DNA from 2 places in the Nocardiopsis sp. iso_40 genome. Region 2 is predicted to be linked to the other one. Evidence: riboswitches for the same ligand, from Rfam matches in the RefSeq annotation. Region 2 holds a riboswitch; the other holds the start of a gene.
What was found. A riboswitch is a leader RNA that binds a small molecule or an ion and turns the genes downstream of it on or off. The one in region 2 is predicted to bind glycine.
Positions count from the first base shown of each region.

Region 1: linked by a shared signal. The riboswitch ahead of gcvT (glycine cleavage system aminomethyltransferase GcvT) and the one ahead of gcvP (aminomethyl-transferring glycine dehydrogenase) in region 2 are both predicted to bind glycine.

Region 1 covers NZ_CM149666.1:4,678,514-4,693,956, forward strand. The annotation lists gene AC0VYD_RS20235 (biliverdin-producing heme oxygenase) at 369-1,046, shown strand; gene AC0VYD_RS20240 (TetR/AcrR family transcriptional regulator) at 1,121-1,777, shown strand; gene AC0VYD_RS20245 (hypothetical protein) at 1,942-2,196, shown strand; gene AC0VYD_RS20250 (3'-5' exonuclease) at 2,242-3,150, opposite strand; gene AC0VYD_RS20255 (asparaginase) at 3,451-4,413, shown strand; gene AC0VYD_RS20260 (NAD(P)/FAD-dependent oxidoreductase) at 4,432-5,697, shown strand; gene AC0VYD_RS20265 (ferredoxin) at 5,681-5,872, opposite strand; gene pip (prolyl aminopeptidase) at 5,969-6,925, opposite strand; gene AC0VYD_RS20275 (DUF4429 domain-containing protein) at 6,982-7,869, opposite strand; gene AC0VYD_RS20280 (AMP-binding protein) at 8,081-9,796, shown strand; gene AC0VYD_RS20285 (3-deoxy-7-phosphoheptulonate synthase) at 10,003-11,064, shown strand; gene AC0VYD_RS20290 (penicillin-binding transpeptidase domain-containing protein) at 11,125-12,015, opposite strand; glycine riboswitch at 12,256-12,356, shown strand; gene gcvT (glycine cleavage system aminomethyltransferase GcvT) at 12,502-13,617, shown strand; gene gcvH (glycine cleavage system protein GcvH) at 13,778-14,158, shown strand; gene AC0VYD_RS20305 (serine hydroxymethyltransferase) at 14,160-15,428, shown strand.
Region 2 covers NZ_CM149666.1:3,654,242-3,669,684, forward strand. The annotation lists gene AC0VYD_RS16055 (response regulator) at 1-701, shown strand, start outside; gene AC0VYD_RS16060 (threonine/serine exporter family protein) at 910-2,346, shown strand; gene AC0VYD_RS16065 (DUF5999 family protein) at 2,564-2,752, shown strand; gene AC0VYD_RS16070 (tetratricopeptide repeat protein) at 2,864-4,117, opposite strand; gene gcvP (aminomethyl-transferring glycine dehydrogenase) at 4,451-7,348, opposite strand; glycine riboswitch at 7,447-7,537, opposite strand; gene AC0VYD_RS16080 (MerR family transcriptional regulator) at 7,754-8,242, opposite strand; gene AC0VYD_RS16085 (bifunctional nuclease family protein) at 8,698-9,171, opposite strand; gene AC0VYD_RS16090 (FHA domain-containing protein) at 9,341-9,883, opposite strand; gene AC0VYD_RS16095 (sugar phosphate nucleotidyltransferase) at 10,499-13,003, opposite strand; partial or broken gene clsA (cardiolipin synthase ClsA) at 13,213-13,969, opposite strand; gene AC0VYD_RS16105 (carbon starvation CstA family protein) at 14,280-15,443, opposite strand, start outside.

The DNA of each region.
Region 1 (15,443 bases), 1.0 Mb from region 2:
GCCCGAGGCGGACACCTCGGGTCTTCCCGGCGGTTCGGACCGCACGACACCCAAACGATAAACGCCCTGGCGACCAGTTGACCAGCGGACGAGACGAGACACACCCAACGCCGGGGGGACACGGCCGACACTCCCTGTGTGCGCGCAGGCCCGGGCACGCGGGGCATCCGGATGCGGGCGGCGGTCGCGTAGGTGGTCAGAGCGTGCAGGTGCGCGTGCAGGAGCGCGTGAATCATGTGACACAGGGCACTCCGAACGAGCCCTGCACCCCTTTTTATATGACAGAGCGTCGTATCCGCCTTGACAGCGCCGCGCACCTAAATGACATGATGTCATAAAGTTCCCGGAACGAGAGGCGGACAGTGCCGATGAGCACCACGGCCGAGGCCCCCGCGACGGCCGCCCCCACCGTCGGCGAACCGTTCTCCGAACGGCTCAGGGCCGCCACCCGGGGCGACCACGCCACCGCCGAGCAGCACGGCTTCACCGAGGCCCTGCTCGCGGGCGAGCTCCCGCGCGCGGGCTACGCCGAGATGGTCGCCCAGCACCACTTCGCCTACGTGGCACTGGAACGGGTCGGCCGCGCCCTCCGCGAGGACCTCGTCGCAGGCCGCTTCCACCACCCGGAGCTGGAGCGCGTCCCCGCACTGGAGGCCGACCTGGAGCACCTGCTCGGCACCGGCTGGCGCGGGCTGGTCTCCCCGACCCCGGCCACCAGGACCTACGTCGCGCGCATCGAGCAGATGGCCGACCACCCCGCAGGCTTCGTCGCCCACCACTACACCCGCTACATGGGCGACGTCTCCGGCGGCCAGTTCATCCGCCGGATCGCCGAGAAGGCCTACGGTCTCACCGCCGACGCGGGGGCGGCCTTCTACGCCTTCGACGCCCTGGGCAGCCTCCCGAAGTTCCGTTCCGGGTACCGCGACCGCCTCGACTCCCTGGACCCGGACGAGGCCACCGCGGAGTTCCTCGTCCGGGAGACCCGCCTGGCCTACCAGCTCAACACCGAGGTCCTCGCCGACCTGGGCAGGCAGCACACCTGACCCGCCCCTCCCCTCCGGCCCCGCCGCAGCTCCGACATGCCGGTCCGGCCGCCGCAGCGTGCCACCATAGGGGCATGCCCAAGATCACGGCTCCGACCATCGCCGCCCACCGTGCCCGCACCCGGGACCGCATCATGGACGCCGTGGACGGGCTGATCAGAACACAGGGGATCGACCGCGTCTCCATGACCGACGTGGCCAACGCCGCGGGCATCACCCGCACCGCGCTCTACAACTACTTCCCGGACAAACCCGCCCTGCTCCTGGCCTTCACCGAACAGGTCAACAGCGCGTTCGTCGAGCGGTACAAGCGCGAACTCCCCTCGGGGGTCTCGGCGGCCCGGCGCCTGTCAGCCTTCGTGCGGCTGCAGCTGGAGGGCCTCGTCGCCCACCCGCACCCGCCCGCCGCCGAACTGGGCGCCAGCCTGGGGCCGGACGCCTACCAGGCCCTGGCCGCACACGTCGCCCCGATGCAGCGCCTGCTCACCGAGATCATCGAGGAGGGCGTCACGGCAGGGGAGTTCGACCACCTGCCCGCCGAGCGCACCGCCGGTCTCGCCCTGTCCATGGTGGGCTCCCAACGACTGCCCCTGGTCAACGACGAGATCGACCTGGACGGGACCCACGCCCTGGTCACCCGGTTCGTGCTCCGCGCCCTCGGGGTGGCGACCGAAACCGTGGACACCATCCTCCCCTCCACCGCCAGGAAAAACACCGAGAGTTCCACATGATGCACCCTCAGTGATAAAGGTCAGGACCTAACCGGAGCTGGCCAGGAGCGGCCACCCCCGATCTGCATGAACGCGACGGAACCGGGGAACTATCCGCCCTGCCCGGAGCCCCCGCCCGGGCACCTCCATCCGCCCGGATCCGAGTCCCGTTAGGCCCTCCTCCCGTGTCCCTCGCACTGATCGCCGTCGGCGCCGTCCTGGTGTCGATCGCCCTGTTCAACAAGGTCCCCCGCCTCAGCGCCGGGCGCCTGCCCGCCCCCCGCCCCGGCGGCGGGGTCGCCACCGCCCAGCGCGTCAGCGCGCCGCCACGGCTGCGCCTGGCCCCCGCCCGGCTCACCGAACAGGGCCGGGCCCTGCTCACCACCGTGGGCGGCAGCGCACTGATCGTGGCGTTCTTCCTCACCCTGTCCGGTCTGTGACGCCCCGGACCGGGCCGACTCCCTGACGGGTCCCGGGCCCCGGGTTCAGCCCGCGCGGCCCCGGAGACCGCCGCGTCCGCCCGCCATGCGCACCAGCAGGCCGCCCGCGACCGTGGCCGCGACCCCTCCGGTCACCGCGGCGGCCGCGGCCACCCGCTCCCACAGCCTGGAGTCGCGGTGCGCGGCACTCTCCGCGGCCGCCCGGTCCACCGCCCCGAAGGCGCCACCGCACAGCGCGGCGTCCAACTCGGCACCGCGCCAACACGCCTTCCACTCGTTCAGGGGCTCCAGCCCACCGGGCTCCGGGGTCGTGCGAGGCTTCCAGCGCACCGGGCCGTCCACGGGCTCACCGCCCCGGAGGACCAGGGGCGGCGGCCCCGCGTAACGCAGTTCGCCGGGCGCGTTCGCGATCATCTCCACGAGCAGCCTGGCGCAGGCACGGGCGTCGCCCAGGGCGGTGTGCTGCCCCGTCGGCCAGGACCCGCTCAGCAGGTGGGTGGCGCGCGGCAGCGAGTAGCGGGGGAGGTCGATCTGGGCGCGCAGGGCCCTCAGCGTGCACAGGCCCGACTGGCCGCGCGGCAGACCGGCGGGAACCAGCTCAGCGGCGAGGAAGCGCTCCTCGAAGTCCAGGTTGTGGCCGACCACCACCGCCCCGGAGAGCAACTGGGCCAGGCGGGGGACGATCTCGGCCACCCGCGGGGCCCCGATGACATCGCCCTCACCGATCCCGTGGAACTCCTGTCCGGCCACCGGGGCCCGGGGGTCCACCAGCGTGCTGAACTCGTCCACGAGCTCTCCGTCACCGCGCACCCGCACCACGGCGACCTCGACCAGACGCGCGCCCTCACGCGGGTCCAGGCCGGTCGTCTCGACGTCGAGCACCGCGTACTCCAGGTCCGCCGCACGCGTGCCGACCCTTCTCCGGGTCAGTTCGCCCGTCCGCAGCGTTCCCATCGCCAGTCCCACTCCCTTTGTCACGCCGATGTCCCGGCAGGTGTTCCAGCAGGTCGTCCCGGTGCGTCCGGCACCCGCCCGCCGTCGGTCCCCGACCTTACTGCCCGCATCCGACACCGGGCGCACACCCTGGTGCGGCGCCGCCGGCACCGCAGAGCGCGGGCAGAGCCGCTGGCGGCCCCGCGAGCCGCACACCAGACACGGGAAGAACCGAGGGTGTGTGTACGTTTTGACGCGTGCCTGCCGTCGGCGGGCACACACCGCGATTCCCCCACAGCCTCACCGGCGAGGAGAAACCACATGAACCAGGCTCCGCTGCCCAGCTACGCTCCCCTGGCGGAAGTCGTCCGTTCCGGAATGCGCGAGGGCGTGCACTACGGCGCGGTCGTCGGGCTCTCGGCCGAGGGTGAGATCGCCTACGCGCGCGGGCCCGTGCACGACGCCATGTTCCCCCGCTCCTCCGCCAAACCCTTCCAGGCCCTGGCCGCGCTGCGCGCCGACGCCCCGCTGGAGGGGACCTCCCTCGCGATCGCCGCGGGAAGCCACGGGGGCGAGGAGTTCCACGCAGCCGAGACCGAACGGATCCTGGCCGCGGCCGGACTCACCGCCGAAGCCCTCCGGTGTCCGCCTGCCGTCCCCGGCGGAGCCGCCGCCCGGAAGGCCTTCCTCGCCGCGGGCCGCTCCCCCGAGCGCCGGTACATGAACTGTTCCGGCAAGCACGCGGGCATGCTCGCCGCCTGCGTCGCCCAGGGGTGGAGCACCGAGGACTACCTCGACCCCGAGCACCCGCTGCAGGTACTGGTACGCGAAGCGACCGAGGACATGTGCGGCGAGCGGATCGCACACACCGCCGTCGACGGCTGCGGGGCGCCACAACTCGCGGTCTCCCTGGTCGGCCTCGCCCGAGGCGTCCAGGGCATGCGCCTGTCCCCCGAGGGCAGCGCCGAGCGGACCGTCCTCGAAGCGATGAGCGCCCACCCCGAGTACGTCTCGGGTACCGACCGCATCGACACCGAACTGATGACCCGTATGCCCGGCCTGGTCTCCAAGATCGGCGCCGACGGCGTACTCGTGCTCAACGTGCCCACCGGTGAGACGGTCGCCGTCAAGATCAGCGACGGAGACGCAGAGGAACGCTCACGGGTCCTCGTCGGCCTCACCGCCCTCCAGGCCCTGGGCGTGGACGTCACACCCGTCAAGGAGCACCTGACCACTCCCATCCAGGGCGGCGGCCGGACCGTCGGCGAAGTCCGCGGGCTCTGAGAGGTGAAAGGAAACACGGTGTCGGACACCCTGAACGAGATCGTCATCGCCGGTGCGGGCATGGCCGGGCTGCACGCGGCGGAGGCCCTGCGGGAACACGGCTTCGAGGGACGTCTGACCCTGGTCGGGGAGGAGCCGCACCGGCCCTACTCACGACCTCCGCTGTCCAAGGAGGTCCTGACCGGGGTCGGGATGGACCCCGCGCACGGCGGCCCGGGATGGCTGGTCGGACACCGCGCCCTGCGGCTGCGTGAGGACTCCGTGGTCGAGGGCCTGGAACTGGACTTCCGGCCGAACACGCGGGCGGTCGGGCTGGACCCGGCAGCCCGGGAGCTGCGCGTGTCCGGACCCGGCGGCGGGGGTTCGCTGAGCTACGACGGGCTGATCGTGGCCACCGGGGCGCGGGCCCGGCGCCCCGGCACCGACCTGGCCGGTGTACACGTCCTGCGCACCCTGGACGACGCCGAGGCGATCCGTTCGGCCTTCGGCTCCGGCGGACACCTGGTGGTGGTCGGCGCGGGGTTCGTCGGGGCCGAGGTCGCCGCGAGCGCCCGTGCCGTGGGGATGGAGGTCACCCTGGTGGAGGCCGCGCCCACCCCGCTGACCAGGGTGGTCGACCAGCGTGTCGGGGAGGTCCTCACCGACCTGCACCGGGAGAACGGTGTGGACGTGCGTCTGGGCGCGGGTGTGACCGGGTTCGAGGGCGCCGGCCGGGTGGAACGCGTCCGGTTGGCGGACGGTACCGCGGTCGAGGCCTCCCTGGTGGTGGCCGGGGTGGGTGTCCACCTCAACACCGAGTGGCTGCGCGGTTCGGGCGTGGAGCTGTTCGACGACGGCTCGGTGGTGTGCGACGAGTACTCCGCCACCTCGGTGCCGAACGTGTACGCGGTCGGTGACCTGGCCAACTGGCCGCACCCGCGCTACGGCGGCCGGATCCGGCTGGAGCACTGGACCAACGCGAGCGAACAGGGCGAGGCGGCCGCCCGCAACCTGCTCGCCGGGACGGGGCGGACGCCCTTCACCCCGGTGCCCTATTTCTGGTCCGACCAGTACAAGAAGAAGGTCCAGCTGCTGGGGCAGGGCGCCCCCGCCGATGAGGTCGCCTTCGTGCACGGGTCGCCGCAGGACCGGAAATTCGTCGCGTTCCTGGGGCGCGGGGGGATGCTCACCGGGGTGCTCGGCCTGCGCTCCACCCCGCGCACCATGCGCTACCGCGGCCTGCTGGAGAAACCCACCACCTGGGAGGAGGCCATGGCCGCGGCCGGGGCTACCCCGTCACGGTGATGGCTCCCTTGGGGCACATCCGCTCCGCCCTGAGCACCTTCGCGCGAAGCTCCTCGTCCGGCTCCTCGGCGAGGAGGTAGAGGAAGTCGTCGTCCCTGACCTCGAACACCTCCGGGGCCGCGGCCATGCACAGGGCGTTGCTCTCACACCGGTCGTAGTCGACCTCGACTCGCATGCTGCCTTCCTCTCGTCCGCGGGCCGCCGCCCGGCAACGGGCGGCGGCCCTGGGGGGCACGGGTGGCCTCACCCTAACCACGACGCGCCCGGACCCCTACTCGGCGAAGCGGTCGGTCGCCTCGATCAGCTGGTGCAGGATGCCGGGCTCGCTGAAGGCGTGCCCGGCGTCGTCGACGACGTGGAACTCCGCCTCCGGCCAGGCCCGGTGCAGGTCGTGGGCGGTGCGCATCGGGGTGCACACGTCGTAGCGGCCCTGGACGATCACCCCGGGGATGTGCCGGATCCGTTCGGTGCCCTCGATGAGCTGTTCGGGGTCGAGGAAGCCCCTGTTGTGGAAGTAGTGGTTCTCGATCCGGGCGAAGGCCAGCGCGTAGTCCTCGTCCGCGTGGTGTTCGCGCAGAGCGGGGTTGGGCAGCAGCGTGATCGTCGACCCCTCCCACACGCTCCACGCGCGGGCGGCCTCCAGCCGCGTCCGGCGGTCCTGGGACTCCAGGCGGCGGGCGTAGGCGGCGATGAGGTCGTCGCGCTCCCCCTCCGGGATGGGGGCCAGGTAGGACTCCCACAGGTCCGGGAAGAGCTGGGAGGCGCCCTCCTGGTAGAACCAGCGCAGCTCCTGGTCGCGCAGGGTGAAGATGCCGCGGACGACCAGCTCGGTGACGCGCTCGGGGTGCTTCTGCGCGTAGGCGAGGGCCAGGCAGCTGCCCCAGGACCCGCCGAAGACCTGCCAGGCGTCCGCGCCGATCATCTCGCGCAGGCGCTCCATGTCCTCGACCAGCGCCCAGGTGGTGTTGGTGGCCAGGTCGACGTCCATACGGCTGGCGTGCGGGGTGGAACGCCCGCAGTTGCGCTGGTCGAACAGGAGGATGCGGTACCTCTCCGGGTCGAAGAGCCGACGGTGGTCGGGGGTGCAGCCGCCGCCCGGGCCACCGTGCAGGAACACCACGGGCTTGCCCGCGGGGTTGCCGCACAGCTCCCAGTAGACGCGGTGTCCGTCACCGACGTCGAGCATGCCCGAGTCGTACGGCTCGATGGGCGGGTACAAGGTGCGCAAGGCGTGGGCCCTTTCGTGCTGTTCGTGGCTGGGTCGTGTTCGGGGCCGGACCGGGTTCAGAGCCGCCCCAGGAGCTCGGCCTTCTTGGTGCCGAACTCCTCGTCGGTCAGCAGCCCCTCGGCGTGGAGGTTCCCGAGCTCCCGGATCTTGGCGAAGATCTCGTCGCTGTCGTCGGCCGCGCCCGCCGTCAGGGCGACGGGCTCCTCCCCGGGCTCCTGGTCCGCCAGGGCGATGCGGCTGTTGACCGTGGCGGCCATCAGGAGGGTTTCGTCGCTGCCCTTGGGTCCGTGCGAGACCAGGGTGAAGAAGTCGTGTTCGAGGCCGGAGGCCTCGGGGATGGCCGCTCCGCGCAGGACCACGCGGAGGAAACCCTCACCGAAGTCGACCTGCGGGGACCACTGTAGGGACCCGATCTCGGAGAGCGGGAACTCGCGCGACTTCTCCTGCCCCTTGGCGGTGCTCGCCATCCAGCCGTCCCAGTGCAGCCGTACCCGTTCCCCGTCGAAGGAGACGGAGCCCTCTCCGGTGCGCGCCTGGAAGGGCGGCCTGACCACCAGCCCCAGGGCGACCTCCGAGAGGTCGAGCGGTGCCCCTCGGACCTCGCGTGCGTAGCGGGCGGACTCGGCGAGCCGGTCGGCGCAGTACTCGGCGACCAGCTCCCGGTCATGCGGCCCGGTCAGCACCAGTGGTGTGGCGGGGGCGGCGGTGCCCACGGTCTCCAGGTCCGCGTAGGGGTCGGCCCCGTCCACCAGCCGCACCCGGAGCCGCCACCCCTGTTTGCGGTCGCCGGGGTCGAAGTCCACCTCGCGTACGGCGGCCAGCGGAACCGAGCACTGGCCGAGCGCCCTGAACAGGTGAGGCACCTTGCGCCCGGTGCCGAACCCGATGCGCACCCTCTCCTCGTCGAAGCGCCAGATGGCGTGGTGCCCGCGTAGTTCCTCCATGGGGAGACATCCTAGAGGTGCCGGTGCGCGGCGGGCAGGCCCCGGCCGCACCCGGCAGCCCCCCGAAAGCACCGGCGTCGGCGGGGCGATGGGTCGGGGCGGCCCGTTGCGGGTAGAACCGCAGGGGCACACCCCGCCCCATCCGCTCGCACGGCGGTGGGGGCCCGTGGGCGGCGCGCTCGGCGCGCCGTACCCGAAACGGAGGCCTTCGATGTCGAAAGAGATGTCCGAGGGGGCACGGGAGTTCCGCGCCGCGCGGGACCTGCTCCTGCAGCACCGGGAGGACCAGGAGACCGCGTGCCGGGAGTTCGAGTGGCCCAGACCGGAACGGTTCAACTGGGCGCTGGACCACTTCGACCTGGTGGCGGCCACCCGCCCGGACCGGACCGCGCTCTGGCTGGTGGAGGAGGACGGCACCGGGGTCCACCACACCTACCGGCAGATGTCGGAGCGGTCCAACCAGGTGGCGAACTGGCTGATCGGCCAGGGTGTGCGCCCCGGGGACCGGATCATGCTGATGCTCGGCAACCAGGTCGAGCTGTGGGAGACCATGCTCGCCGCGATCAAGCTGGGCGCCGTGGTCACCCCGACCGCGACCAACCTGTCCGAGAGCGACCTGGTGGACCGGCTGGACCGGGGCGACGTCGCGCACGTGGTCTGCTCCCCCGCCGAGACCGAACGGTTCGAGCACCTGGACGGGCACTGGACGCGGATCTGCGTGGGCTACATGGACGGCTGGCTCAGCTATCCGGACTCCGAGCACGCGGGGCTGGACTTCACTCCGCCGCGGCCCACCGGGCCGGACGACCCGCTGCTGCTGTACTTCACCTCCGGCACGGCAGCGCGCCCCAAACTGGTCACCCACACGCAGCGCTCCTACCCCGTCGGCCACCTGTCCACCATGTACTGGCTGGGCCTGCGCCCCGGCGACGTGCACCTGAACGTCTCCGCCCCCGGCTGGGCCAAGCACGCCTACAGCAGCGTGTTCGCGCCGTGGAACGCCGAGGCGACGGTGCTGGTGGTCAACCGGGAGCGGTTCGATCCGGCGGCTCTGCTGGACGCGGTGGTGCGGTGCGGGGCGAGCAGCCTGTGCGCGCCGCCGACGGTCTGGCGAATGCTCCTGCAGGTAGGTCCGGAGGCGTGGGAGGTCGGACTGCGTGAGGCGGTGTCCGCGGGGGAACCGCTCAACCCGGAGATCGTGGACCGGATCCGTGCGGCGTGGGGGATCACGGTACGCGACGGGTTCGGTCAGACCGAGACCACCATGGTCATCGGCAACGGCCCGGGCCAGGAAGTGGTCCCGGGCTCGATGGGACGGCCGCTGCCCGGCTACGGCATCGTCCTGATCGACCAGGAGACCGAGGAGCGTTCGGACTCGGGGCAGATCTGCGTGGACCTGGCCAACGAACCCGTGGGGGCGATGCGAGGGTACTCCGACGACCCCGAGGGCACCCGGGAGGCGACCCGGCGCGGCATGTACCGCACCGGCGACATCGCCACCCGGGATTCGCGCGGTTACATTACCTATATCGGCCGGTCCGACGATGTGTTCAAGGCCTCGGATTACCGCATCTCACCATTTGAGCTGGAAAGTGTTCTGGTCGAGCACGAATACGTGGCCGAGGCCGCGGTCGTCCCCTCCCCGGATCCGCTGCGGCTGTCGGTCGCCAAGGCCTACGTGGCCCCGGCCGAGGGCGTGCCGCCCGACGCCGAGACCGCCCGCGCCGTCCTGGAGTACGCGCGCGGACGGCTGTCCCCGTACAAAAGGGTGCGCCGCCTGGAGTTCACCGAACTTCCCAAGACCTCCTCGGGTAAGATCCGACGGGTGCAGCTGCGCCGGGCCGAGGCCGAACGCGGCACGGTCACCGACGGCACGCGCAACCCGCGCGAGTTCTGGGAGGAGGACCTCCCGGAGCCGGGGGACTGAGCCACCGCCCTCCGCAGTGCCTTCGGAGGAATGGCCACCGCGCATTTTTGTCTCAATCAATGAGACACCTTCTTCGGAAATGCCCTGGTGTGGCCTTTCCCATCCTCAGCCCGCCGTCGAAATGCCGACGCGGACGCACCGGCCGTGTGCGACCGCGCTACGGTTTTGTTGCGAGACGACCAACCCGACGGGACCTAGGGGAGACGATGACGAGCACCAACGACACACGGGTGGCGAGTTACAAGCCACTCATCGCCCCCCGGGACCTGCTCGCGGAACTGCCGATGAGCACCCAGAGCACGGAGCTCGTGGAGAGTTCGCGCACCGAGGTCAAGCGCGTACTGGACGGTACGGACGACCGCCTCCTGGTCGTCGTCGGCCCCTGCTCGGTGCACGACACGGAGTCGGCCCTGGACTACGCCCGCCGGCTCAAGGAGCTGGTGCCCTCGGTCAGCGACGAACTGTGCGTGGTCATGCGGGTCTACTTCGAGAAGCCCCGCACCACGGTGGGCTGGAAGGGCCTGATCAACGACCCCGGCCTGGACGACACCTACGACGTGCACCGCGGCCTGCGCACCGCCCGCAAGCTGCTGCTGGACATCAACGCCATCGGACTGCCCGCGGGCACCGAGTTCCTGGACCCGATCACCCCGCAGTACATCGCCGACGTGGTGTCCTGGGGCGCGATCGGCGCCCGCACCACCGAGAGCCAGGTGCACCGCCAGCTCAGCAGCGGCCTGAGCACCCCGGTCGGTTTCAAGAACGGCACCGACGGTGACGTACAGGTCGCCGTGGACGCCGTGGGCGCCGCGGCCGCCTCGCACACCTTCTTCGGTGTGGACCCCGCGGGAGCGGGTTCGGTCGTGGTCACCGACGGCAACCCGGACTGCCACGTCATCCTGCGCGGCGGCCGCAGCGGCCCCAACCACGACGCCGCTTCGGTCGGTTCGGCCCTGGGCGTCATCGAGGGCGCCGGTCTGCCGCGACGCCTGATGATCGACGCCAGCCACGCCAACAGCGGCAAGGACCACGTCCGCCAGGCGGCCGTGGCCCGGGAGATCGCCGCCCAGGTCGCCGAGGGCGAGAGGGGCGTCGTCGGTGTGATGCTGGAGAGCTTCATCGAGGAGGGCGCGCAGAAGCTCGGCGACCCGGCCGAACTCACCTACGGCCAGTCCATCACGGACAAGTGCATGAGCTGGGAGACCACCGGGGGCGTGCTGGAGAACCTCGCCGAGGCCGTGCGCCAGCGCCGCAAGAACGCCGTCTGACCGTTCCGGGGTCCGGCGCGATCCGCCGGATCCCGGACAGAGCGGACCACGGGGGCGGGGCTACCGCGCGGGGAGAGCCTCCAGCGCCACCAGGAGCTCACGGCCCAACGGTTCGCTCAGGACGGCGTCGCCCGCGTCCTCGAGCTCCAGCCGGAGCGCGAACGTGTGCAGGTCGTCCCCGCGTTCGACCCAGCCGACCCACCAGCCCGGCACGGATTCGACCTCCGCGCCCAGACCGGTCCGACCGAAGAGCTGGTGGTCCGGGCCCTCCTCGATCATCAGCAGTTCGCGCATCGCGTGCTGGTGGCCGACGTCCACGGGCAGCGCGGCACGGGCCAGTTCGGCGATGAAGGTGGCCTGCTCCAGCGCGGAGACCTCCAGCGGACCCTCCAGCCAGAAACGGTCCATCCTGTCCTCTTCGCCGACCTGCCGGTTGCCGTAGTCGAACCGGTCCACCCAGGCGGTCATCTGCTCGTGCCCGATCCGGTCGGCGATCTCCCGGTGGACCGGCACGTCGGAGGAGGGCAGGGACTCGCGCAGGCTCATCTCCTCCCCCTCCTCGGGGGAGACGACCTCGTCGATGTCGGCCACCTCGCCGGTCTGGAGGGCGATGAGCGTGTTCGGCAGCTTGAAGGTGGACGCGGGCACGGCCCGCTCCCGGGCGCCCTCCGGGTTCACCACGACCGCGGACCGGTCCTCGGCGTCGAAGAGCACGAACGTCCCGTCCACCCCGGCCTCGGCGAAGACCGCTTCGAGGTCGGCGCGCTCCACGGTCTCCACGTCGCCCAGCGCGACGGGTTCACCGGCACGCCCCTCGACCCGTTCGGCGGTCTGGCCGTCCCCACCGCAGGCGGACGCGGCCAGGCTGAGGGCACAGCCCGCCGCGCCGGCGGCGAGCCGGGCCCGGGGCCGCCCGGACCTGCCGGGAACGTGTTCGGTGTCGGTACGCACTCGTCTCCTCCACAGGGTGTCCGAAGGAACGTCCCCACCAAGCTAGGGCATGCCCGACGGCCGCGTACCCCGCTTCGCGAGACCCCGAACGGGCCGCCCCGGTCGAACCGTTCCCGAAGCCCGCCGGCGGACCGCCGCCCCACCGTGCCGCCCCCGCTGCCGGTCCGCCCGGCTGTGGGGCCGAACCGGTCGGTCAGTCTTGGGCGCCCTGTGACGCCGCTGCTAGGCTGAACGTGTTGCTGACCCCGTACGGGAGAGAGTCCGCGTATCCAGCGTGGGCCGCCGAAGGAGCAATCCTCCCCGATGACAACCTCTCAGGCACAGCGGACCGTACGGGCGAGACCACTCTGGAAAGCAGGGACCTGCTCCCTCGCCGAAGGTGCAAACCACGCCGAGCGCGCGGTGAAGCTCTCAGGCACCCATGACAGAGGGGGAGGATGGCAACGCCTTACGCACGACACGACGCCCATCCTCTCGGGAGTGCCCATGTCAGAGCCCACGCCCGCGCCACGTCTCACGGCGCTGCACAAGACCCACGAAGAGGCCGGGGCCACACTCGTCGACTTCGCCGGGTGGCTGATGCCGCTCCGCTACTCCAGCGAGACCGTCGAGCACAACGCCGTCCGTGAGGCCGCCGGACTGTTCGACCTCTCCCACATGGGCGAGATCCGGCTGACCGGACCGCAGGCCGCCGAGGCCCTCGACTACGCCCTGGTGGGTTTCCTCTCCAGGGTCAAGGTGGGGCGCGCCCGCTACACCATGATCACCGCCGAGGACGGCGGCGTCCTGGACGACCTCATCGTCTACCGGCTCGGCGAGCAGGAGTACCTGGTCGTGGCGAACGCGGCCAACGTGCCCGTCGTCGCCTCCGCCCTGGCCGAGCGCGCCTCGGGCTTCGACGTCGAGGTCGCGGACGAGTCCGCCGCCTATTCGCTCATCGCGGTCCAGGGCCCGCGCGCCGTGGAGATCCTCGCCCCGCTCACCGACGCGAACCTCGACGAGATCCGCTACTACGCCGGGTACGAGCACACCGTGGCCGGTGTCCCGGTCCTGCTCGCCCGCACCGGCTACACCGGCGAGGACGGCTTCGAGATCTTCGTCAAGCCCGCTGACCGGGCGCCCGAGGTCTGGGCCGCGCTGACGGCCCAGGGCTCCGAGCACGGGTTGGTCCCGGCCGGGCTCTCCTCCCGGGACACCCTCCGGATGGAGGCCGGGATGCCGCTCTACGGCCAGGAACTCACCTCCGAACTCACCCCCTTCGACGCCGGGCTCGGCCGTGTGGTCAAGTTCGACAAACCGGGCGACTTCGTCGGCCGCGCAGCACTGGAGGAGGCCTCGCGTACCGCACGGGAGCGCCGCCTGATCGGGCTCGCCGCCCGCGGCCGCCGCCCGCTGCGCAAGGGCCAGGACGTGCTGCGCGACGGGACCGTCGTCGGAGTCACCAGCAGCGGCGCCCCCTCCCCCACCCTGGGACGCCCCATCGCCATGGCCTACGTGGACGGCGACCTCGACACCTCGACCGGCACGTTCACCGTGGACGTGCGCGGGCGGGGCGAGGAAGTCGACGTGGTCGAGCTGCCGTTCTACAAGCGGCAGTCGTAGGAAGCGGGGGTCCGGCGAGGGCCCCCGAGAGCCTGCACGCACCGCACGGCTGGATCCCCACGAGGGACCGGCACGGTCGGGGCGTGGCCGGGCGTAGGCCGGGCCGGGTCGCCGTACGGGCGCACGGCAGACAAATGGAACACCTCCAAGGAGAGTTGAAGTGAGCGTTCCCACGGAGCTGGGTTACACCGCCAAACACGAGTGGATCGTGGTCGAGGACGGGATCGCCACAGTCGGGATCACCTCGTTCGCCGCCGAGTCGCTGGGCGACATCGTCTACGTCGAGGCCCCCGAGGTCGGCACCGAGGTCACCGCGGGTGAACCCGCGGGCGAGGTGGAGTCCACCAAGTCCGTCAGCGACGTCTACTCGCCCGTGAGCGGAGAGGTCGTGGAGGTCAACGAGGCCCTCGAGGACGCCCCCGAGACGATCAACTCCGCCCCCTTCGAGGGCGGCTGGCTGTTCAGGGTGCGGATCTCCGAGGAGCCCGCGAACCTTCTCTCCGCTGAGGAGTACACCAAGCTGACCGAAGGCGAGAACTAGCATGACCAGCGACAACCTGCTCAACCAGAGCCTGAGCGAGCTGGACCCCGAGGTGTCGGCCGCGGTCGACGCCGAGCTGGGCCGCCAGCGCGACACCCTTGAGATGATCGCCTCGGAGAACTTCGCCCCCCAGGCGGTACTGGAGGCCCAGGGCACCGTCCTCACCAACAAGTACGCGGAGGGCTACCCCGGCCGCCGCTACTACGGGGGGTGCGAGCACGTCGACGTGGTCGAGCAGCTCGCGATCGACCGCGCCAAGGACCTGTTCGGCGCCGAGCACGCCAACGTACAGCCGCACTCCGGCGCCCAGGCCAACACCGCCGTGTACTTCGCGCTGCTCAAGCCGGGCGACACCATCCTGGGCCTGGACCTGGCCCACGGCGGCCACCTGACCCACGGCATGCGGATCAACTACTCCGGCAAGATCCTCAACGCCGTGGCCTACCACGTGCGCGACGAGGACGGCACCGTCGACTACGACGAGGTCGCGGCGCTGGCCAAGGAGCACCAGCCGAAGATGATCGTCGCGGGTTGGTCCGCCTACCCGCGCCAGCTCGACTTCGCGAGGTTCCGCCAGATCGCCGACGAGACCGGCGCGCTGCTCATGGTGGACATGGCGCACTTCGCCGGTCTGGTCGCGGCCGGGCTGCACCCCAACCCGGTGCCGTTCGCCGACGTGGTCACCACCACGACGCACAAGACCCTCGGCGGTCCGCGCGGCGGCATGATCCTGGCCAAGGCCGAGCTGGGCAAGAAGATCAACTCCGCGGTCTTCCCCGGCATGCAGGGCGGCCCGCTGGAACACGTGATCGCGGCCAAGGCGGTCTCGTTCAAGGTCGCGGCGAGCGAGGAGTTCGCCGAGCGCCAGCGCCGCACGGTGGCCGGCGCCCGGATCCTCGCCGAGCGGCTCACCCAGCCGGACGCGGCCGAGGCCGGGGTCAAGGTCCTGACCGGCGGCACCGACGTCCACCTGGTCCTGGTCGATCTGGTGGACTCCCAGCTCAACGGACAGGAGGCCGAGGACCGGCTGCACTCGGTCGGCATCACGGTCAACCGCAACGCGGTCCCCAACGACCCGCGGCCGCCGATGGTGACCTCGGGGCTGCGGATCGGCACCCCGGCCCTGGCCACACGCGGCTTCGACGAGGGTGACTTCACCGAGGTCGCCGACGTCATCGCCGAAGCGCTCAAGCCGGAGTTCGACGAGGCCGCCCTGCGCGACCGGGTCAGCGCCCTGGCCGCCAAGCGCCCGCTCTACCCGAACCTGTAGCAGTACCCAGCCGTG
Region 2 (15,443 bases):
TACTCCTCGTCGACGACCAGCCGCTCGTCCGCGCCGGCTTCCGCCTGATCCTCGAATCCGCCCCGAACGTGTCCGTGGTGGGCGAGGCCTCCGACGGCCGCGAGGCCGTCCGGGAGGTCCGCGGCCTGCTGCCCGACGTCGTCCTCATGGACATCCGGATGCCGGGCGTGGACGGGGTCCAGGCCACCCGGAAGATCGTCGAATGGGCCCGGCCGCTCGGCCACCGGGTGCGGGTGCTGGCCCTGACCACCTTCGACCTGGACGAGTACGTGGTCGGTGTGCTGCGTGCGGGCGCCTCCGGCTTCCTCCTCAAGGACGTCCCGCCCGCCGAACTGGTCTCCGCGGTCGAACTGGTCGCCGGAGGCGCCTCCGTCATCTCCCCCACCGTCCTGAACCGCCTCCTGGACCGCTTCGCGCCGCTGCTGCCCTCCCCCGAGGCCGGACCCGAGCCGTCGGCGGACACCCTGACCGTCCGGGAGCGCGAGGTGTTACGGCTGGTCGCCAAGGGATGGTCCAACGGAGAGATCGCCGCTCACCTGGTCCTGGGCGAGGCCACCGTCAAATCCCACGTGGGCAGCATCCTCACCAAACTCGGCCTGCGCGACCGCGTCCAGGCCGTCGTGCACGCCTACGAGACCGGCCTGGTCCGCCCCGGCCAGGACGGTCACCCGAACGAGAAGACGCAGGAACCCCCGGCCTGAGCACCCCCGGGAGCACCCCCGGGACCGGCGCGTCGCCGCCCTCGGCGGCCTTCGCGCCTTGACAGGATGATCCGGTGACCGAACTCACCGGTGCCACCGCACCAGGCGGGCGAACCCCGCCTGTGGGCGCGGCGTCCCCCATGGGGTTGCCGAGGCAGTGCGCCGAACACCAGGGGTGCGGGCGACGGGGAGGAAACGGAGAGCAGCCATGCCAAGCAAGAGGGAGCCGTCCGGGCCGCCGAGCGAGGAGTTCATGCTCAGCCGGATGCGTGACTGGCGGGCCGAGCACGAACGGGAACTGACCCCGGACAGCCTCGACGACGAGGAGGACGTCAAGCTCCCCGACGCGCGGGCGATCAACCTGGCCCTGCGCGTGGGAGAGCTCATGCTGGCCAGCGGCGAGAGCACGGAGGCCGTCAGCGAGGCCATGCTCAGCCTCTCGGTCGCCTTCGACCTGCCCCGCTCGGAGGTGTCGGTCACCTTCACCACGATCTCCCTGTCCACCCACCCGGGCGGCGACAGCCCGCCGGTCACCGGCGAGCGGGTGGTGCGCCGCCGCACCCTGGACTACTTCCGCGTCAACGAGCTGCACAGCCTGGTCCAACAGGCCGCACTGGGCCTGCTGGAGCTGGAGGACGCCAGTGCGCGGCTGGAGCAGATCCGCCGCGCCCGCATGCCCTACCCGAACTGGCTGATCGCGGTGGGCTTCGGCCTGATCGCCTCCAGCGCCAGTGTGATGGTGGGCGGCGGGGCGGCCGTGGCGACGGTGGCCTTCCTGGCCACCGTCCTGGGCGACCGCACCTCGGTGTTCCTGGCCAACCGCGGGGTCGCCGAGTTCTACCAGATGGCGGCGGCCGCGGTCGTCGCCTCCTCCATCGGTGTGGGGCTGCTGTGGGTGAGCACCACCCTGGACCTGGGCCTGCAGGCGGGCGCGATCATCACCGGCAACATCATGGCGCTGCTGCCGGGCCGTCCGCTGGTCTCCAGCCTCCAGGACGGGATCAGCGGTAGTTACGTCACCGCGGTCGCACGGCTGCTGGAGACCTTCTTCATCCTGGGCGCGATCGTGTCGGGCGTGGTCACCGTGGCGTACACGGCGACACGGCTGGGGGTCAACCTGGACCTGGAGAACCTGCCGTCCGCCGGGATGGCGCTGAACCCCGCGGTACTGATCGGCGCGGCCGGGATCGCCATGGCCTTCGCGATCTCCCTGGCGGTGCCGCCCCGGATGCTGCCCACGATCGGAGCCCTGGGCGTGATGATCTGGGTCATCTACGCGGGTCTGCGGGCGTTCCTGGACGTTCCCCTGGTGGTGGGCACGGTCGCGGGCGCGGTGGCCGTGGGGATGGTCGGGCACTGGCTGGCCCGGCGGACCCGGCGCCCGGTACTGCCCTACCTCATCCCGTCGATCGCACCGCTGCTGCCCGGCAGCATCCTGTACCGGGGGCTGATCGAGATCACCCAGGGGGCCGGGGGCGCGGTCACGGGGCTGCTCAGCCTCGCCGAGGCGATCATGGTGGCGCTGGCGCTGGGCGCCGGGGTCAACCTCGGCGGCGAACTCGTCCGGGCCTTCCAGCGCGGCGGCCTGGCCGGGGCCGGGATGCGCAGCCGTCCGGCGGCCCGCCGTACCCGCGGTGGCTACTGACCCGCCGGATACGGTTCGGTGCCTCCGCCGGTCCTCGTCGTCCGGGTCCGCCCGGGTCCGCCCGGACAGAACTGCGCACGGGTGAGGTGCGTCTCATTGGTGAGAGCGAACAAAAGGGGAGGGCGAACATTGTCGCCTAAACCGACAACACCATGTGATGTCAGCCACTATTGTTGGCCTCAGCTCAACGAAGAGCACCGAGACGAAAGGCTCTGTCATGTGCAGCCATTCACCCTCCTGCCCGTCCTTCGAGGACACCGACCGCGAGGCCGCGCGGATCGTTTCCAGCCACCCGGAACAGGGGTGGAGCCTACTCTGCAACGGCGTCGTCCTCTTCGACGACACCGGTGAACTCCTCCCCGACGGGGCGGTTGTCGCCCCGCACCGACCCCGCGCCGCCGCCTGAACGCGCCTGCTTCGGAGCTGAGCGCCGGAACCGCTCCCGCCCGGGCCTGTCCGGCCCCGGCCCGGGCGGGCCCAGGGCCGCCCCCGCCCGGCCACAGCCCGCAGGACCCCCTCAGCGCGCCTCGGGCCAGCCCTCGGGCAGTACGTCCTCCCCCATCGCCTCGCTGAGCCGACGCCGGAAGTCAGCGTGCACGTCGGCGCCCCACACAAGTTCACTCGGCGTCCGAAGAGCCTGCTCCATCGCGGCGCGCAGCACGGTCGGCCGGGCCTCCCCCTCGACCACCGGAACCGCCAGCAGGGCGTGCATCTGGGTGATGACCGCGAACAGCTCCCCCGCCAGCGCCGGCGCGCTGGCGGTCGCCACGGCCTCCTCCAGGTAGACGTCCCACCACGGTTCGGGGGCCTGCTCCCCGTCCCGCCCCTGCGGTTGGGCGAAGGGACGGCGCAACCGTTCGCGCACCGCTCGGGACGCCTCGCGGTCACCACTGTCCAACCCCAGCCGCCAGACCCGTGCGGCCTCGTCCGGTTCTCCGCGCAGCGCCATCAGCCCGGCGAGCAGTTCCACCGCCGCGCCCGAGGTCTGTGGCTCCGGGCGCACGCCCGCCCCCTCCTCGGCAGACGCGGGGGCGACCACCGAACCCGCGTCAGCGATCGCCCCTTCCAGGTGGGCGGCGGCCCGCAGCAGCCGCAGGCCGGGGTCCTCCCCCGCCGCCAGCCCCCGCTCGACGGCCGCGGCCGCGGCCTCCGGCCGCCCCCGTTCGAGTAGGCGTCCGGCCAGGTCGCGCGCGGCGTCGACGACGGTGACAGCATGCAGGCGGCTGAGCCCGGTGTCGCCGGAGGGCAGTTCCAGCACGGCCTCCCAGTGCTCCTCGGCCTCAGCCTCCTCACCGCGCAGTTCCGCCTCACGGGCCAACCCGTAGCGGGCCACCGCGGTGTAGGCGGGGCCGCCCAGCTCGAGCAGGCGGTGCCAGACCCGCGCGGCCTCGCCGTGGGCGCCCTCCTGTTCGAGGGAGAGCCCCAGGTGGTAGGCGGCGCGCGGAGCGTAGCGGGAGTCCCCGGTGGCCAGCGCCCGGCGCGCGGCCTCGCGCGCGGCGGCCAGGTCCCCGCGCTGGTCCTGCACCACCGCCAGCCCCAGCAGTGCCCTGGCCTGGACGCCCGGGCGCGGGTTGGCCGCCACCGCCTGCTGGTAGAGCTTGGCGGCCTTCTTCAGGTGGCCGTTCTCGGCGAGGTCCTGGGCCTGGTCGCACAGGTCAGGTGCGGACTCCGCCGGGGGCACGGCGGTCTCCTCCGCGTCATCGGGGTCCGTGGCTTGGGGTGCGGGGGTTGCGGGGCCAGAGCGTGCGGGAGATCCGGACGTCGCGGTCATTCCTTGCGCTTTCCATGGGGTGGCGGGTCCGCACGATGGGGGCGCGGATCGTCAGCATCGCCGCAACTCTAACGCGCTCTCCCACAGCCGATGGAGGCCTGTGTGACGGATGTTGGTTCCCGTGGCTGTTTCCCGGTCCCCTACGGGTTTGTTCCGCGCGTGCTCGGATCGTTTCGGAGCAAACCGAGCAACACCTTTACGACGTAGATCCTTAGTAGGCGTTCGGGGCGGGCGGATACGACGACGGGGCGCCTCCCCCGGAGAGGCACCCCGTCCGTGCCGGTCCCGCAGGCCGGCCCGTGTGCACCGCGTGCGTCGTGTGACGCGCGCCCGCTACAGCTCGAAGGCCTCCGGCGGCGGGCAGGAGCAGACCAGGTTGCGGTCACCGTAGGCCTGGTCGATCCGGCCGACCGGCGGCCAGTACTTGTCCTGGCGCAGCGACGGCAGCGGGTAGGCCGCCTCCGAACGCGTGTAACCGTGCTCCCACTCGTCCGCGGTCACCGCCTCGGCGGTGTGCGGGGCGCCCCGCAGCGGGTTGTCGTCGGCGGACCACTCCCCCGAGGCGACCCGGTCGATCTCACCGCGGATGGCGATCATCGCCTGGACGAACCGCTCAAGCTCGGCGAGGTTCTCGCTCTCGGTGGGCTCGACCATCAGCGTGCCGTTGACCGGGAAGGACATGGTCGGTGCGTGGAACCCGTAGTCCATCAGGCGCTTGGCGACGTCCTCGTTGCTGATACCGCTGGCCTTCTGGAGCGGGCGGATGTCGACGATGCACTCGTGCGCGACCAGACCGTTGGCGCCGGTGTAGAGCACCGGGTAGTACGGCTCCAGGCGCTTGGCGACGTAGTTGGCCGAGAGCACGGCGGTCTCCGTGGCCGCACGCAGACCGTCGCCGCCCATCATCCGCACGTAGGCCCAGGAGATCGGCAGGATGCCGGCGGAGCCGAACGGTGAGGCCGAAACCGGGCCGACCCCGGTGTGCGGGCCCGCCTCGGGCTGGCTCGGGTGGTTGGGCAGGAAACCCGACAGGTGCGAGCGGACCGCGACCGGTCCCACGCCCGGCCCGCCGCCGCCGTGCGGGATGCAGAAGGTCTTGTGCAGGTTCAGGTGGCTGACGTCCGCACCGAACTCGCCCGGCTTGGCCCAGCCCAGGAGGGCGTTGAGGTTGGCGCCGTCGACGTAGACCTGACCGCCCGCCTCGTGGACCAGGCGGCACACCTCGGTGATGGTGTCCTCGTACACGCCCGCGGTGGAGGGGTAGGTGACCATGATGGCCGCCAGGTCCTCACTGTGCTCTGCGGTCTTGGCACGCAGGTCGTCCAGGTCGACGTTGCCGTCCTCGGCACAGGCCACCACGGCCACGCGCATACCCGCCATGACGGCGCTGGCGGCGTTGGTGCCGTGCGCGGAGCTGGGGATGAGGCAGACGTCGCGGTGGGCGTCGCCGCGCGAGCGGTGGTAGCCGCGGATCGCCAGCAGCCCGGCGAGCTCGCCCTGGGAACCGGCGTTGGGCTGGAGTGAGACCGCGTCGTAGCCGGTGACCTCGGCCAGCCAGGACTCCAGGTCGCGGATGAGCGACACGCTCCCGGCCGCCTGGTCGAGCGGGGCGAACGGGTGCAGGCCGGCGAACTCGGGCCAGGTGACGGACTCCATCTCCGCGGTGGCGTTGAGCTTCATGGTGCACGAACCCAGCGGGATCATCGTGCGGTCCAGCGCCAGGTCGCGGTCGGACAGGCGGCGCATGTAGCGCAGCAGCGAGGTCTCGCTGCGGTGGGTGTTGAACACCGGGTGGGTGAGGTAGTCGACGCCGCGGGCCAGGTCGGCGGGCAGGCGGTCGGCGCTGCCGTCCACGGTGACCGGGCCGCGGTCGGCGCCCCGGTCGGCCTCGCCGAAGGCGGCCAGGACCTGGTCGAGGTGGTCGACGGTGGTGGTCTCGTCCACGCTGAGGCCGACCGTGCCCTGGTCGACGGTGAGCAGGTTGATCCCGGAGTCCAGGGCGCGCTCCACCACGCGGTCGGCGCTGGGCACCCGCACCCGCAGGGTGTCGAAGTAGGCGCCGTGGACCACCTCGAACCCGCGCTGGGCGAGGGCGTCGGCCAGCGCGACCGTGCGCGCGTGGACCTGGCGGGCGATCGCGCGCAGGCCGTCGGGGCCGTGGTACACGGCGTACATCCCGGCCATGATGGCCAACAGCACCTGGGCGGTACAGATGTTGCTGGTGGCCTTCTCCCGGCGGATGTGCTGCTCACGGGTCTGCAGGGCCAGGCGGTAGGCGGGCTTGCCCGCGTTGTCGACCGAAACGCCGACCAGCCGTCCGGGCAGCTGGCGGCGGAGCTTCTCGCCCACGGACATGTAGCCGGCGTGCGGGCCGCCGAAGCCGAGCGGGACACCGAAGCGCTGGGTGGAGCCCACCGCGATGTCGGCACCCAGGTCACCGGGGCTGCGCAGCAGGGTCAGGGCGAGGATGTCGGCGGCGACCACGGCCAGGGCGCCGCGTTCGTGCGCCTGGGCGATGACCGGGCTGGGATCGCGCACCACACCGCTGGAGGCCGGGTACTGGACCAGGACGCCGTATGCCTCGCCCTCGGGCATGCCCTGGGTCAGGTCGGCGACGACCACCTCGATGCCCAGGGGCTCGGCGCGGGTGCGCAGGACCTGGAGGGTCTGCGGGAACACGTCGGAGTCGACCACGAAGACGTTGCTCTTGACCTTGGAGGCCCGCCGGGCCAGGGTCATGGCCTCAGCGGCTGCGGTGGCCTCGTCCAGCAGGGAGGCGCCGGTGATGGGCAGGCCGGTGAGGTCGGAGACCATGGTCTGGAAGTTGATCAGGGCCTCCAGACGGCCCTGGGAGATCTCGGGCTGGTAGGGCGTGTAGGCCGTGTACCAGGCGGGGTTCTCCATGATGTTGCGCAGGATGACCGGGGGCGTGAGCGTGCCGTAGTAGCCGCGGCCGATCATCGGGGTGTTGACCCTGTTGCGCGAGGCGAGCCCGCGGAGTTCGGCCAGGGCCTCGGCCTCGCCGATCGCCTCGGGCAGGTTGAGCGGGGCGCTCTTGCCGGGGCCGGTGAGGATGGACTCGGGCACCGCGGCGGTCATGAGTTCGGCGGTGGAGCCGTAACCGATCGTCTTGAGCATCTCCGCGGTCTCGGCCGGGGTGGGGCCGATGTGGCGGTCGGCGAACACCCGGGCGGGCGCGCCCGAGGTGGGGATGTTCGACGGGTCAGGCACGGAGACCTCCTGGTGACAGGGCCGATCGGGTCGGCGGTGTTCCTCACGGTCTCCCCCTCTGTCACCCGGACGCGACGGTGCCCGGGCTTCAGAGCGGCCTTCTCCACGCGGTCCATGGTGCCTGAGAGGTTACTGGGGAGTATTGCCCCGTCGGCGCCCCGTTGCCGAGGTCTCTCCCGCGTGGTATCAACAGCCTGCTGACGCTCTGTATATGTAGACAAGCAGGGAGAATGTCGGTTTTCATCCCTGTTGTGACTACGACCGTACTCGATCCACCGCCGAACCACCGAGCCAGGGCACGCCTTTTAGGCAGTTCACACGAAGATCCCCCGCCGACCGTCGGCCGCACCGGGTACCGTCGGCCGGTGCCCGGCGGTCCGCCCTTCCGCCCCGACGTCGGCGGACTCAGCCGGTGCGCCGCTCCCGGCGGCGCCGGGCCAGCTCGTCAACGGGCTGGGTCGGCGCCGCGGGCAGATCGGCCCGTTCCTCGGCCGGAACCACCCCCAGGGCCTCCTCCAGCTCCCTGGAGACGTTGGCCAGTGCCAGGCCGAACATGCCCTGGCCCCGCTGCATCAGATCGACGACCTCGTCCGGTGACGTGCACTCGTAGACGCTGACGCCGTCGCTCATCAGGGTGATCCGGGACAGTTCGGCGGCGGGACGGCCACGCAGGTGGTCCACCGCGGTCCGGATCTGCTGGAGCGATATCCCGGTGTCCAGGAGCCGTTTGGCCACCTTCAGCATCAGGATGTCCGGCAGGCTGTACAGGGGGGCGTTGTGGGCCCCGGTGCGCACGCTTGGCTCCACCAGGCCGGTTCTGGCCCAGTAGTCGAGCTGGCGATAGGTGATCCCGGCGGCCGTACACGCCGCTGGGCCCCGATACCCGACGTCCATAGGCAGCGCCACCACGTCCTCTTCGCACAGTAGGCCCTGCTGCCCCGCTAGCCGCAGCGCGGACCGCCTGTCATCGGGATCCCGCTTGCCGCTCGCTACCGCCACGCCGACCTCCGGCTTCTCGTCCCACGGCGGCATCGACAGGGGAGGGTCCACTAGGGAAAGGGCGCGCCGCGGGTTTCACAGCACTGACCGTAGGACGGCCGCACGGTAGCGTCAACGAAGCCACCCGGCGCGTCGCCAAGTGCACACGGAGGCGGGGCCGCGGCAGCGGCCCCCCCCGGACCCGAAACGGGCCCGGCGGTTTTCGGCTACGCACTCCACACCCGTTCCTCCCACCCAATCTAACACCGACGGGCCCGGCAAAGTCGCAGGCCACGAAGGTTTTCCGGCAGTGCCCGGACCAGCCGCCAGGCCACACGGCACGGGACCCGCGGTCGGCGGGCCCCGTCCGGTCACGTACTGCGTCGGCCGAAATCCTCCGGCGAGATGTTGTCCAGGAACTCCCGGAACGCCTCGACCTGGTCCTCCTGCTCGTCCGGGATGGGCATCCCGGCCTCCTCGATCACGTCCTCGTGGGCGTAGATCGGGGTGCCCGTCCGCAGCGCCAGGGCGATGGAGTCCGAAGGGCGCGCACTGACCTCCACACCGTTGCTGAACACCAGTTCGGCGTAGAAGATCCCGTCACTCAGACCGGTGATGTTCACCGTCTCGAGCCCCGTGTCCAGAGCGTCCAGGACGTCCCTGAACAGGTCATGGGTGAGCGGCCGCGCGGGCGCGACCCCCTGTTGGGCGAGCGCGATCGCGGTGGCCTCCACCCCGCCGATCCAGATCGGCAGGTAGCGGTCCCCCTCGGATTCCTTGAGCAGGACAATCGGTTGGTTCGAGGGCATCTCAACCCGGACGCCGACGACCTCCATGTGCTTCACAGCGGCTCCGTCCCACGAGTCGTCATGCCGGATGGGCGCTCGTCCCTGCTCCCCCGTTGAATCAGGATCCCGAGGGCAAAGGCACCCCTTCGTTACAAAGCTCTCCGGAGGCGGGGGGCCGCAAACCTCCTCGGCCCTCCCACCCCCGTCGACCGTGGTCAGCGCGCCGTCACCGGCGTGGTTTGGTCAGCAGGACCATACGGAACTTACCGATCTGGATCTCGTCTCCTCCGCCCAGCTCGGCCTCGTCCACCGGCTCGCGGTTGACGTAGGTTCCGTTGAGGCTGCCGACGTCCCGGACGCCGAAGCCGTTGCCTCGTCGGAAGAACTCGACGTGGCGCCGGGAGACGGTGACGTCGTCGAGGAAGATGTCACTGTTGGGGTGGCGGCCCGCGGTGGTCACGTCGCTGTCCAGCAGGAAACGGCTCCCCGCGTTGGGGCCTCGCCGGACCACCAGCAAAGCGGTTCCGGGCGGCAGGGCGTCTGCGCTGGCGGGGTCGTCGCCGCTGAGCTCGTCGCCCGGTTCCTCCTCTTCCAGGGCCTGTATCCCGGAGATGGAGATGGTCGACGTGACATCTCCGCCGGACTCCCCGGCCGTGGCGGGCTGTGGGCTCTGCTGTTCGGCCCTGCGGATGGGGGTTCCACAGTGGGAGCAGAAACGGGCATCATCCGCAACGGCGTGACCGCACTGCGTGCAGTAAACGCTCGACATAGGTCGGCTCGGCCTCCTACCGCACGGGGCGGTGCTTGATTCGGCTGATCGGTGGCGCGTCCCGGACGCCGGGCGGGCACCGGGCCCGCACACCGTCCGGAACACGGTGAGTCGGTCCGCTGTCGCGGCAGCGGGACGGCTCACACGGTCGGTCGCTAGGTCTCATCCCCCATGTTGTACTCCTTGTCACCCCCCGTTGGGTGTCCGCCGTTGCCGGGACCACCGGGGCGGGTGGTGACGCGGTGCTTCAGGGAACACTCGACTTTAAACCATATCCCTGTCCAGGCAGGGTTTCGCTCCCGTTCGGCCCGCTGTGAACACCCTGGGGGCGCCCCCCTCTAGGGTTCGGCCGTGCCGGCACCTGGGGCACCGACTCGGGCGAGGCGCAGACCATACGTCAAGAGCAACACCTGTTATGGGGCAGATGCCCGATCCCGGCATTTGGTTCGCCGGATCGCCGGATGGATTTTCGCGAACTTCCCACTCAGGCCCTGACCTGGCTTTTTGTCCATTTTATCCCTGTTTTTCAGGGAGAGGAAAGCCCGGCCGAGCCGGCGGCCCGCCTGCGCCCGTGGGCGCGGACGGCCCTGCCGCCCACGCCCACGGGAGGACTGGTTAACCCTCGGCCCGTTCCACCACAGCCGCCCACTCGTCGAGCAGGGCGTGCGCGACGTCCGAATCAGGACCTTCGGCCCAAAGATGGGTCACGGCTTCGGAGGTGTCCGGCAGAACCAGCGCCCAGCTACCGTCGGACTCGATCACCCGGACCCCGTCCGTGGTGTCGAGCTCGCGCTTGCCGGCCGCCTCCACGACCGAGCGCATGACGCTCCCCTTGACCGCCCACGGGGTGGGCACCGAACGGCGCAGGAGGTGCGCCCGGGGGATCGCGCTGTCGATCTGTCCGAGCGAGCGCCGGGTCCGCGCCACCAGACCCAGCAGCCGCACGAAGGCGGCGATGCCGTCACTGGTGGGGCTGAACTCGGGGATGACGAACCCGCCTCGGCCGTCGCCGGCGAAGACGATCTCCTCCCCGGCCGAACGGACCGCCTTGGTCAGCTCGTCGGTGGCGGTGGCCGTCCAGAGCACCTCGGCCCCGTGCGACCGGGCCACCTCCTCGGCCACCCGGGTCGTGGTGACCGGCAGCGCCACCCTCCCGCCGCCGCGTTCGGCCGCGACCAGGTCCAGGACCACCAGGAGCGCACGGTCGCCGTCCACCAGCTTGCCGTTCTCGTCCACGATGGACAACCGTTCCGCCACCGGGTCGAAGCGCACCCCGAAGTCGGCCCCGGAGTTGGCGACCAGCTCGCCCAGCCGCTCCAGGTCCCGCATCCTCTTGGCGACGGTGTCGGTGGGAGAGGCCTCGTCCAACCGGTTGTTGACCGTGAGCACGTCCACGCCGATCCGGCCCAGCAGCGAGGGCAGGATCAGCGAGCCGGTACCGCCCGCGCAGTCGACCACGACCTTCAGCTCGGCCTCGGCCACCCCGGAGGTGTCCACGGACCTCAGGAGCTCGTGTGAGTAGTTCTCCACGTTGCGCGAGGGGAAGGACAGTTCGCCGATCTCCCCGGGGAAGGCGCGCCGGTACTCGGCCCTGGAGAAGACCCGGTCGAGCTTGCGCTGGGCCCCCGGCGACAGGTCGGCCCCCTCCCCGTCCAGGAACAGGATGTCGACGGACTCGGGGTCGCCCGGGCTGGTGCGCACCGTGATGCCGCCGCTGATCCCGCTCTGGGAGGTATGGAAGCGCGCCACCGGCACCGGAACCACCTCCAGGTCGCGGACCTCTATGGCGGCGGCGGTGAGCGCGCTGATAATGGCCCGTTTGAGCGTGCGCGCCGCCCGGGAGACGTCCCGGGAGGTCGTGACGACCGCGCCCTTCTTGAGCGTGGTGGCGTAGGCGTTGGCCAGCCGCACCGCGAGCTCGGGTGTGATCTCGACGTTGATCAGGCCGGACACGCCCCGGGGCCCGAACAGCGAACGCTGGCCCCGCGACTCCCAGACCACGTTGGTGTTGACCACCGCGCCGGCCTCGATGGTCTTGAAGGGGTAGACCTTGACGTCGTTGTTCACGTAGGCCTCGGACTCGATGACGCAGTCCTCGCCGACGACCGCGCCCTCCTCGATCCGGGCCGCCGCCATGACGTCGGTGTTCTTGCCGATCACGCAACCGCGCAGGTTGGCGCCGCGGCCGATGAAAACGTTGTCGTGGAGCACGGTGCGGTGGCAGAACGCCTCCGCCCGCACGACGGCGTTGCTGCCGAGCACCGTGTACTCGCGCAGCTCCGCACCGGCCTCGACCTTGGCGTAGTCGCCGATGTAGAGGGGACCCTTCAGGACGGCGGTGGCGTCGACCTCCGCGCCCTCACCGATCCAGACCCCCGGCGACACCTCGAAGCCGTCGATGTCGACGTCGACCCTGCCCGAGAGCACGTCGGCCTGGGCGCTGAGGTAGCTCTCGTGCGTACCCACGTCCTCCCAGTAGCCGTCGGCGACGTAGCCGTAGAGGGGCTCGCCCTCCTCCAGCAGCTCCGGGAAGACGTCACCGGACCAGTCGACGACCTCTCCCGCGGCGACCCGTTCCAGAACCTCCGGCTCCATGATGTAGATGCCGGTGTTGACGGTGTCCGAGAAGACCTGGCCCCAGGTGGGCTTCTCCAGGAACCGCTGGATGCGCCCCTGGTCGTCGACGATGATGATGCCGAACTCCAGCGGGTTGGGGACCCGCTTGAGGGCGATGGTGACCTTGGCGCCGCGCTCCTTGTGGAAGCGGACCATGTCGGTGAGGTCGATGTCGGTCAGCGCGTCGCCGGAGATGACGATGAAGGGCTCTCCGCGCAGGTGTTCCTCGGCGTTCTTGACGCTGCCCGCGGTGCCGAGCGGGACCTCCTCGGCGACGTAGTGGAGCTTCATGCCGAGCTCCTCGCCGTCCCCGAAGTAGTTGCGGATGAGCGTGGCCAAAAACTGCACGGTGACCACGGTCTCGGTGAAACCGTGCCTGCGCAGCAGGCGAAGCACGTGCTCCATGATGGGCTTGTTGACCACCGGCAGGAGCGGTTTGGGCTGGTTGGCGGTCATGGGGCGCAGGCGTGTGCCCTCGCCTCCCGCCATCACCACGGCCTTCATCGGCGGCGCCGCGGCGGGGGCGGTCTCCTCGCTGGGGGTGCTCATCGACGGCACCCCCGGGTGGTGGCGCCGTCAGTAAGCGCGGCGGGGGACAGGTGTTCGGAGCGCGCGCACCCGCGCGCGGTGGGACATGTTCTCATTGCGGAGACGACACTCCCTTTCGATCCGACAGGACTCAGGTGAGCCGGTCCGCCGGTTCGGTCGGTGGATCAGGGTCCGTTCCTGCCCTGATCCGACGGGCCCGGTCCGTCCGAGCCCTCGGGCACCGCGCCGGGGTCGCCGTCAACGGTCGCCTTCAGCAGCCGGATCGGGTCGATCCGCGCTGTGTCCGCGCACGGTGTCGCTGTCCGGGGAACCCGCGTGGATTCCCGTCCGATCAGCGCGTTCGTCGCGGCGAGTCTGGTCGATCAGGCGCAGCCCTTGTACGGCGTAGAGCAGTCCGGCCCACCAGTAAAGAGCCGTTCCCCACAGCGCGAAGGCCCAACCCATGATTCTGGCCACATCTCCGATGATCGACGCGTATCCGGCGATGAACAGCAGCGGGAACGAGTAGAGCAGGCAGAGGGTGGCGGCCTTGCCGGCGAAGTTGACCGGCAGCGGCCCGTAGCCGAAGTGGCGCAGCAGCGGCAGGGCACCGAGGATGAGGACGTCCCGCAGCACCAGGATCCCCATCAGCCACCAGGGGATGATGCCCCGGATGACCAGGCCGAGCAGGGCGGCGAAGATGTAGAGGCGGTCGGCGAGCGGGTCCAGGACCGTGCCCAGCCGCGAGGTCTGGTTCCAGGCTCTGGCGATCTTGCCGTCCAGCCAGTCGCTGATCCCGGCGAAGGCGAGCACGAGGAGCGCCCACCAGTCCGCCTGCGGAACCAGGATGAGCCAGAGGAACAGCGGAACGCCCAACAACCGGAGCATGCTCAACAGGTTGGGAACCGTCCAGATGCGGTCACTGACCACCGGGCTGGCCACACTGCCCCCCGACTCGTGTCTGCCTTCTTCCGCGGATCGCCCCATGACGCCAACGATAACGGGAGGGACCGTCGTCTTCCGCCATCGCGCGCCCCACCGGCCCAGGGAGGCCCCGGGCAGGCCCGCCCCTTGATCGTACCGTGTACGGGTTTCTTCCTTGACCCGGCGCCCACCTGCGCTTTCGGTTCCCCTTATGGCGGACGGCGGGTGAGGGAGGGGGCTGCCCGGGAGCCCCGGCGGGACCGGAACCGGCCAGCCGCGCCGGGAGCGGTGTGCGGGCGCCCGGAACCCGGGCGCCCGCACGCCGCGTTCAGGGCCTCTCGTCCCCTTCGACGGCGTCCCCGGCGACCGCGGTGTCCTCCCGCTGGTCCTGCCCCGGGTCGGCGGACCGCTCGGCGAAGGCCCTGCGCAGGGCGAGGAAGGCCTCCACCATCATCCACACGGCCAGGACGAAGATGACCAGGTCCAACGGGGCGAGCACGAAGCGCTGCATGGGGTCGGTGCTCAGCACGAAGTCCCGCAGCTGCACGATGAGGGCCCACGAGGTCATCACGGCGAGGAACACCAGCGGCACCAGGATCGCGACGGGGTTGCGCCCCCTCTTCGTGACCCAGACGGCGATGACGGACAGCGCCAGGCCGGCGGTCAGCTGGTTGGTGGTGCCGAAGAGCTGCCAGAGGGTGCCCGCGGCGAAGTTGCCCGGAACGAGCGCCAGCACGAAGGGGATCACCACCGCGACCAGTGTGGCCACGGTGATGTTGCGCGACAGGAAGTGTGCGGCGCGCCGGAGGGCACCGCCCTCGGCGGCCCGTTCCCTGACGATGGCGCTGATCTCCTGGACCGTGTAGCGCTGGAGCCGGACGGCGGTGTCCAGGCTGGTGGCGGCGAAGCTCACCACGACCACCGTGGCGAACACCAGCCCCACGCTCTCGGGGATGCCGATGTTGGACGCGAACCCGGCCACGCCCTCGGTGAAACGGCCCGCCGGGTTGGTTCCCGCGGCGGCCCAGTCGACGTAGATGTCGGTCCAGGCCGTTCCCTGGTTGGCGGAGAAGACCATGATGCCCGCGGTGCAGGCCAGGATGGAGCAGACCGCCAGGGCGCCCTCACCGAGCGAGCTCAGGTAGCCCACGTAGCGGGCGTCGGGCTCCTTGTCCAGCTGCTTGGAGGTCGTTCCCGAGGCGACCAGGCTGTGGAAACCGGACACAGCGCCACAGGCGATGGTGATGAACAGCAACGGGAAGATGGGCGGGGAACCCTCGGGCAGGTCGCCGCGCAGCGCCGGGGCCTCGATGGTGTTCATGCCCACGATGATGCCGACCATGATGACGAGCAGGCCCAGCAGCATCTGCTGCTGGTTGATGTAGTCGCGCGGCTGCAACAGCATCCACACCGGCAGGCGCGAGGTGAAGAAGGTGTAGACGAAGATCAGCACCAGCCACACCAGGGCGGGCTCGACGCCCGCCAGGTTCGC